DNA from 4 places in the Bacillus tuaregi genome. Region 4 is predicted to be linked to each of the others. Evidence: predicted binding sites of a transcription regulator. Region 4 holds the regulator's gene; each other region holds the start of a gene.

Region 1 (2,206 bases), 3.0 Mb from region 4:
TTAGCAAGCCTCCTTAAGAAACTTATAGAGCTTGATTTAAGCAGACAGCCGAAGAAGCTTGAGCAACGTCCACTCCTATTCTGGCATGGAAAACAGGATCCCATTGTACCTTTTTCTTATACATATGACTTTTACGAAAGAATTAAACCACTTTATGAAGAGAATCCTAAAAAATTACAGTTTATTATTGATGAAAAATCTGGTCATAAAGTAAGCAGAGAAGGAGTCTTAAAGACAGTCGAATGGTTCGAAACTTATCTTGCTTAAGCGGAAAGTTTAAGCTTTTGCTCCTTTTCTGTTACGATAAAATAGACTAAATGACAAGCAAGGAGTGAGCATACATGGATCAAGATGTAAAAGATAGTATTATGGGTGCTTTAGAACTAGTAGAGGACCCTGAGATTGGCATGGATATTGTTAACCTAGGTTTGGTTTATGATTTAAAAATGGAGGAAGACGGAATTCTTACTGTAGATATGACATTAACATCAATGGGTTGTCCGCTAGCAGGTGTTATTGTCGATCAAGTGAAGGCTGCTTTGAAAGATATCCCTGAGGTTAAAGACACGATTGTCAATATTGTCTGGAATCCTCCATGGACGAAGGATCGCATGTCTCGATATGCAAAAATTGCCCTTGGAATTAAATAAGGCTTAATACCGGCAGAAACCTGCCGGTATTTTTATGTATAAAAACATGTGTAAAAAACGAAAACACCATTTATATGTGAGTAACCTCACTATAAAGACTTCCTAAGTGCTTTATAATTTGAATATTACAGACTGTAGAAGCTTACTGTTAGATTAGAGAGGAGTTTACACATGTTTAATAGAGACTTTAATAAAAATCCATTTATTGTCATATGGGAGCTAACAAGAGCCTGTCAGCTCCATTGCTTACATTGCCGTGCTGAAGCGCAGTTAAAACGAGATCCTCGAGAATTAACCTTTGAAGAAGGTAAGAAACTCATAGATGAAATATACGAAATGAACAATCCGATGCTTGTTTTCACTGGCGGTGACCCATTGATGAGAGAGGATGTTTTTGAGATTGCTTCTTATGCAGTGCAAAAGGGAGTTCGCGTATCCATGACCCCAAGTGCTACTCCAAATGTAACGAAAGAGGCGATTCAAAAGGCAAAGGAAGTTGGGTTATCGCGTTGGGCATTTAGCTTGGATGGGCATAATGCTGAAATACATGATCATTTCCGCGGAACAGCTGGATCATTTGACTTAACAATGGAAAGAATTAAATATCTTCATGAGTTAGAAATTCCAATTCAAATTAATACAACCATTTCCCGTTATAATGTAGGATTTTTAGAGGAAATGGCTGAGTTAGTAAAAAGCTTAGGCTGTGTTCTGTGGAGTGTCTTTTTCCTGGTCCCTACGGGGAGAGGCTTGGAAAAGGATATGATTTCACCTGTAGAGCATGAAAAAGTATTTACATGGCTCTATCAATTAAGTAAAAGGGTATCCTTTGATATTAAAACGACAGCAGGGCAGCATTATCGCAGAGTTGTGATTCAACAGAAAAGAAGAGAAATGAAAGAGAAGCAGGATCAAATTCAATACCTAGATGCATTAACGGAAAAGGGACTGACTGGTTCAATTGATGGGTTAGGAAGAGCTCCAATGGGAGTCAATGATGGAAATGGATTTATCTTTATTTCTCATATAGGTGATGTCTATCCTAGTGGATTATTGCCAATTAAGGTTGGGAATGTACGTGAGCAGACACTTAGTGATATTTATCGAAACTCTCCAATCCTACAGGATTTACGTAATCCAGATAAATATAAGGGGAAATGTGGTCAATGTGAATTTAGAAACGTCTGTGGCGGTTCCAGGTCACGAGCATATGCCATGACAGGTGATTATTTGGCAAGTGAGCCCTATTGTGTTTATATACCACAAGCACTACGAAAACAAAAGAGTTTATAACTATTTATACCAAACCTGACAAGATTTTGATTCATAAGAATATATCTTAACAATACGTTGAATTTATGGTCAAATAAGATGGGTATGTTCAGCATACTTAATCTATGTAAATATTGACTAAAGTATGAGATAATGAAATCTAATGTTAGCTTGCATTATATTAAAAGGGTAAGGACTCTTAAAAGGAGTTGACTATCAATGACAAAAGACATGGTAAAGGATACCTTAAATCGGCCACTTCGAGATCTTCGGATATCTGTTAT
Region 2 (2,206 bases), 1.5 Mb from region 4:
ATCAATTGTTGCATCTGCCGTTAATGTAAAGCCTTTCGCTTGTACATAAACATCACCTTTTACAGTTCCAGCTTGCACTTTAAAGTTTTCAGACTTCACAGTCATTTTTGGTACTTCTACTGTAAATCTTTCAAGTACTTTGTGATCTTCATCTTGTGTATATGGAGCAAGTTTGCGGTAGATACCCTTACTCTTATCATCTTTATTATAGAATTCTCCATCTACAACAATTTCTTCATCCAATTTGATATCATTTAACGTAGCGACAATCCATGTTCCATCTGCACTCAATGCCTCTACAAGCGCATCTGCTTCTGTTACGATAGAAGCAGTTGTTACAACATCAGAAGCTGCTCCTACTTCTTGAGCACCTGTTACTTTACCCTCGATAACCGCTGCAGCCTTTACATCTTCGCTAGCAAAGTATACATTTCCATCAATTGTTGCATCTGCTGTTAAAGTAAAGCCATTCGCTTCAACAAATACATCACCTTTAACGGTACCAGCTTGTACTTTGAAGTTTTCAGACTGCACAGTCATTTTAGGGACTGTAACAGTGAATCTTTCAAGAACATTGTGGTCTTCATCTTGTGTATATGGAGCAAGTTTACGATAAATATCCTGTGCTGCATCGTTTTTATTATGGAATTCACCAGAAACAACGATTTCTTCGTCAACAGTAATATCGTTAAGTGTTGCTACAATCCAAGTTCCCTCTGCACTTAATGCTTTTACTAATGCATCCGCTTCAGATACGATAGATGCTGTTGTTACTACATCAGTGCTCTCTTCTGCTTTCTCTTCTGTTGGTTCTGTTGCTGCTGCTTCTTCTGGCTTCTCTTCTTCTGTGCCACAGGCAGCTAAAGTCCCTACTAATACAGTTGATGCTAATAATGCTTTGAATTTCATGTGTGTTTCCTCCTAGGACGTTAATATTACTTTATAGACATAATTTATCATACTTTATTTATCCATAGCCGTTTTTCATATGTATATTTTGTGAACTTATTATCATAATATATTCACCTTAAAAACCGGGTAAATACTTGATCATATAAAAAAAGACGCATGCATGGCATACGTCTTTTTTCATTATTGATTCACATCTGTAGAACCGGATACTTTTCCATCGATGGTCGCTGAAGATTTCACATCTTCATTAGCGAAGATTAAATTACCATCGATTGTAGCCGTTTTATCTAAAGTAAAACCTTGTGCTTCGACCAGCACATCACCCTTAACCGTTCCACCTTGAATCTTAAAGTTCGGGCTTTGAACAGTCATTTTAGGTACAGTTAGCGTGAAAGAATCGATGATATTATGATCCTCATCCTGTGTATATAAAGCTAATTTACGATATACATCCTTTGTTGCATCATTTTTATCATGGAATTCACCGGCAACTAGAACTTCTTCATCAATAGTCATATCATTTAATGTAGCAATAATCCAAGTACCTTCTTCTGTAACGGCTTTTTTAAATGCTTCAGGTTCATTTACAATCGATGCTGTTGTTAATGCATCAGTAGTTTGTTCCTTATCTTCACCTTCATTTTCTGTTTCTTCTGCAGCAGCTTTATCATCTTTTTCTTCTGCTTGCTCCTCATTTTCTGTTGCAGCCTTATCCTGATCATCAGCTGCCTGGTCATCATTACCACCGCAGGCAGTTAATAACCCCACTAAAAAGATTGATGTTAATAATGCTTTCAGTTTCATTCTGTTTCCTCCTTGGTGATTTGATTTTATATCAAACTTTTTCATATTTTGCATATAAAAAAACTTAATATACGTATATTTTGCCACTTATGTTAGTTTTCATTCTTCTGTATTACAGCTAAGTAATGACAGTTGATAAACAAATAGTTGATCAACCTATGTTCCACTACGAATCAAAGCTTTGTCAGCAATGGAGGATGTGTCTCAATAACGCAAGCCCCTTGCTCTATTTGTATATTTTCCTGCTTGCCGAAAAAAATTCATCTTTTCTAATTAATCAAGTAGACTTTTCTAGACTGACGGTTTAGAAAGGCTCTGTGAGCCAGAAGGGTTATGCAATACAGACAAAAAAACAGTCCACCAATAGGACTGTTTAAAAGGTTTTTTTAAAGGAAAAGCAATAAACTTATAGCCATGACAGCCATTCCTGCAATTAGTCCATAAATGGACGTATGTGCCTCATCATATTTTTTCGCTGCTGGTAGCAATT
Region 3 (2,206 bases), 3.7 Mb from region 4:
CTCCGGCTAGAAGTCCGAGCAGGATTTCCCCTGCATAGATGTTACCGTAAAGACGAAGACCTAACGTTAAGGTGTTAGCGAATTCCTCGATAATCTTAATTGGGAACATGAACCAAAACGGCTTGAAGAACTCCTTACCGTATGCTCCGAATCCCCTTAACTTAACCCCATAATAATGTGATAAACCAATAATCATGGCAGCTAAAGTTAGTGTTACAGTAGGGTCAGCTGTTGGTGACTTCCACCACAGTACTCCGTCATATGTAATCGAAAACGGAAGCCCTAGCATGTTGGAGACAAAGATATACATGATAATGGTGATTCCCAATACATGGAATCTTCCTCCAGTTTTCCAATCCATATTACTATTAATAATACCCTTGACAAAATCCATGACCCACTCCATGAAGTTTTGCATGCCAGTCGGCTTCATGGCAAGTCGTCTGGTAGAAATTACGGCAATGAGGAATACAATCAAACTTGCAACTGTAATCATCAATACGTTGGCTAAATTGAAATTTAAACCTAGAAACTCTCTCATAGGTGCTTCATGATTCATCTGTTATTCACCTCTCTTCCCCTACTATTTTTGCGAATGAAAAAGCTGTAGAATACTATCTATCATAATGACAATGTAAGCTGTCATTAAGCCGATAACCACAGAAATAGGATGGATATACTCAGGATATTCCATCGCCAGCATTACAGCAAAAATGGCTGCTGCCATGCGCGACATCATTCCGAGAGAGCGCATCTTGCCGCCCTTTTCCATCACATTACCAAATTGATCAATCTTTTTCACCAAAAGCCATAAATTAAACAGGCTCAGGGACGTGCCAAGTATGAGACCTAGAAATATGGATTGGTAGGATGTAAAGCCCCATCCTAGTACATATACCGCTAACAAATAAAATATGTATTTGCGCTCTCTTGTGAACATCGTTTTAAACTGCAGCATTATTTATCGTTCTCCTGGTTAAAATGTTGTATTGTGTGGAAAATTGCGAAGATTCCCGCAGTCAATCCTATGAGTAAACCAAGGATTAAAAAAAGCGGTGCAGTCCCGATAAGACCATCCAACCATCTTCCTAGAAAAATTCCAACCAAAATGGTGCCAACCAGCTGCGATAATATTGCTGACATGAGCGCAATGGCTTTGAAAGGGCGACTTTGACTCATAGCTACTGTCTCCTTCAGGCCGTTCGAAATTTCGACAAAATCGATTTCAAAAAAGATTCACAAAACCATACTTTTTCATTATAATCGCACTCCAGGAAAATTCCAATAAAGATTTTAAAATAATAAAAGTGAAGTTTTTGTGAATTGTATGCGTTATCACTGTAGTTGTCGAAAATTAGACACATTTTTTATCTGAAAACCCTCTCATTATATCCTTTGTTAGCATACAATAGCCACATTTCCCTTGTCAATTGATTTGTAGTGAAAAGTCTGAAAATGTCACATTAGCAAAAATCGTGTTCACATTTTATTCACATTTGCATTATTTTCACTATTGAAAAGTTATTATCAATGTTGTATATCTATAATTTTTGATATTTGAATGTACGTTTCGATCCAATCCTCCTGACCGGCCTTTCTTGCGAAGACTTTCGACAAGTACAAGCCCTCTGGCGGCAGCTTTTCGACAGGAATATCCTCTTGAAGCATGCCTTTGCCCGTATTCCGCTTCCAATCTAAGTATTGCACAAATTGGTACGTGTCCGGATCAAATAAAGCAATCCCAAACTCCTCTGCTCCACCCGGCAGGTAGACCTCATAGCGGTAAATCCCTTCACGATCACCAGCACCAAAGTCAAACCCCATGACACGGGGGTAATTCGGCTCCTCCAGGACAAACAGATAGGGAATCCCGATATCCCTTCCATCCGCATGTAGGGTAAGGCTGCCATCGTGAATCTTTTTCTTAAAAATTTGCGGGTCAACCTCGAGCTCCAGCTTTACCTCCTTTTTCTCACCAGCCTCCAGATAGACAGGCATCGGCATATGCCAGGTCATTCCAGGCTCCTTGTTCGGAACCTCAAAGGTTATCTTCTGCGGAGCATTGGAGGTATTCTCAATCGTGATAATCGCTTGATGCTCATGTGGTCTGTCAGCTAGCTGGAACTTGCCGAACTGGAGCGACGCCGGATAGACCAGGACCGCTGCCGCAATCGACTCTTCAAGCTGAATCCGGCCTGCCCCCTGC
Region 4 (2,206 bases):
TTAATAATATCGCCTGAGTCATAGGATAGATGCCCAGCGATTATTTTTAATAAGGTAGATTTTCCTGCACCGTTTCTTCCAACTAAAGCGATGCGGTCTCGCGTTTGTACCTCTAATTTTATATTTGATAAAATAATATCTGCTCCATAGTATTTACATAATTGATTGATTTGTAATAAAATCATGATTGTTCACCTCTATACTACTAGATTAACCGATAAAGAGGTTGACAGCAATACATAGGGAATTGAGCGGTTATAGATAGATTCAATAGTAATTGTATATTTTATTAAAATAGGAAACACTATTTGTGAAGGAGAATACAAAGTAAAGACAAATACCTATAAAATAGTGTATCATTTATAAAGAGGGGTTTTTATATGGCTGAGTTTACTCATTTTAATGAGCAAGGCAGAGCAAAGATGGTAGATGTCAGTGAGAAAGCTGAGTCCTTTCGAACTGCGGCTGCAATATCAAGTATTATTGTGAGTCAGGAAATATATGATAAAATAACGAATAACCAAATGAAAAAGGGAGACGTTTTAGCGGTTGCCCAGGTTGCAGGAATAATGGCAGCAAAAAAGACATCGGATATTATTCCCATGTGTCATCCGCTTTCATTAACTGGTGTTGATATCTCATTTTCATGGGAATCAAAGAATGAAGATTATGAATTGTTTATTAAAGTTTTTGTTAAAACGAAAGGGAGCACTGGAGTAGAAATGGAAGCCCTCACTGCCGCGTCTGTGTGCGCTTTAACAGTCTATGATATGTGTAAAGCAATCGATAAAGGAATGGTGATAGGAGAGACATATTTAGTAGAGAAAACAGGTGGCAAAAACGGGGACTTTAAAAGGATGTAAAAATGAAAGTGTTTACAGACAGGTGTTTAGTCATTAATGGCCCGTACACAAAGTGAAAAAGGAATAAGGAAGGGAAAAGGGGGATTCGAATGGCAAATGAAACGACCAAGATACCGCAAGCAACAGCAAAGAGATTGCCTTTATATTATCGATTTTTAACAAATTTACACGCGTCTGGAAAACAAAGAGTATCTTCAGCTGAGCTTAGTGAAGCAGTGAAGGTAGATTCAGCAACAATCCGGAGAGATTTTTCTTATTTTGGTGCATTGGGTAAAAAAGGTTATGGATATAATGTTCAGTATTTGCTATCCTTTTTCCGTAAAACTTTGGACCAGGATGAACTGACAAAGGTGGCTTTAATTGGAGTCGGAAATCTTGGAACGGCCTTTTTAAATTATAATTTCTTAAAAAATAATAACACCAAAATTGCAGTCGCTTTTGACGTACAGGCAGATAAAGTCGACCATAAGATTGGGAATGTACCTGTCTATCATATGGATAATCTTGAAAAGGTTATAGAGGAACAGGGAATTGAGGTTGCCATACTAACCATTCCGGCACCGGTAGCCCAATTTGTGACAGACCGGCTGTTGAAGGCTAATATAAGGGGAATATTAAACTTTACACCTGCTCGTTTAACAGTGCCTGCACATGTACGCGTACACCATATAGATCTAGCAGTAGAGCTTCAATCACTTGTATACTTCTTAAAGCACTATTCAATAGAAGAAGAAGCAACAGATGAATAAAAAAATGGCCCTTATAGGGTCATTTTTTTGTCTGCTGCTTTTTTAGCTGAAAGTGAAACAGAATCATTCGAATTCCTGAACCAAAGTCAAAGGTGGCAAGGATAATAAGCAAGATGGTGAAAAATCCCCAGCCGCCATCCTCGTTAATATTTTGAATCGCGAAGAAGGTAAATAATGTACCAAGAAATATATAAATGATACCCGAAAAAAGCGGTGATTGTCTCAAAGCATAATCCTCCATGAATTAAGATTTATAATGGTTGGAACAAATCCGGATATAGCTGCATAATCACGACAATGGTATTCATTGATACATGAGCGAAAATCGGGACCAGTATCCGTTTTGTTTTGACATACAAAAAAGCAAACGTAAAGCCCATTGCTGAGTATAGGAGTACGTGTTCTGGCTCCCCATGTGCAAAGGCAAAAATAAGTGAACTGATAAGACCGGCTAGAAAGAAATTCAATCGGGTGTAAAGAGCCCCGAATAGAATTTTACGGAACACAATTTCTTCTAGAATGGGTCCAATAATGGAAGTGACAAGGATGACCATAGGAGCTGTCTTAATGAGATTAACGATTTGCTCTGTGTTA

Evidence for each region. The regulator Rex, encoded in region 4, represses fermentation and respiration genes when NADH is low (regulators of the CRP and FNR family bind a similar motif). The targets are predictions, from matches to a motif close to TTGTGAAATATTTCACAA.
Region 1: a site for Rex is predicted at 725-742, ahead of BQ5321_RS07355 (TIGR04053 family radical SAM/SPASM domain-containing protein). Genes of this name have one in related genera too.
Region 2: a site for Rex is predicted at 998-1,015, ahead of BQ5321_RS24480 (polymer-forming cytoskeletal protein). Genes of this name have one in related genera too.
Region 3: a site for Rex is predicted at 1,225-1,242, ahead of BQ5321_RS03740 (AtpZ/AtpI family protein). Genes of this name have one in related genera too.

The regions. Positions count from the first base shown of each region.
Region 1 covers NZ_LT629731.1:1,048,771-1,050,976, forward strand. The annotation lists gene BQ5321_RS07345 (alpha/beta fold hydrolase) at 1-267, shown strand, start outside; gene BQ5321_RS07350 (metal-sulfur cluster assembly factor) at 342-650, shown strand; gene BQ5321_RS07355 (TIGR04053 family radical SAM/SPASM domain-containing protein) at 822-1,943, shown strand; gene moaA (GTP 3',8-cyclase MoaA) at 2,142-2,206, shown strand, end outside.
Region 2 covers NZ_LT629731.1:2,535,596-2,537,801, forward strand. The annotation lists gene BQ5321_RS24480 (polymer-forming cytoskeletal protein) at 1-909, opposite strand, end outside; gene BQ5321_RS14500 (hypothetical protein) at 1,093-1,716, opposite strand; gene zupT (zinc transporter ZupT) at 2,103-2,206, opposite strand, start outside.
Region 3 covers NZ_LT629731.1:289,304-291,509, reverse strand. The annotation lists gene atpB (F0F1 ATP synthase subunit A) at 1-559, opposite strand, end outside; gene BQ5321_RS03745 (ATP synthase subunit I) at 584-958, opposite strand; gene BQ5321_RS03740 (AtpZ/AtpI family protein) at 958-1,179, opposite strand; gene BQ5321_RS03735 (S8 family serine peptidase) at 1,528-2,206, opposite strand, start outside.
Region 4 covers NZ_LT629731.1:4,003,232-4,005,437, reverse strand. The annotation lists gene BQ5321_RS21595 (ABC-F family ATP-binding cassette domain-containing protein) at 1-185, opposite strand, end outside; gene moaC (cyclic pyranopterin monophosphate synthase MoaC) at 381-863, shown strand; gene BQ5321_RS21585 (redox-sensing transcriptional repressor Rex) at 953-1,612, shown strand; gene BQ5321_RS21580 (YdiK family protein) at 1,632-1,838, opposite strand; gene BQ5321_RS21575 (CPBP family intramembrane glutamic endopeptidase) at 1,864-2,206, opposite strand, start outside.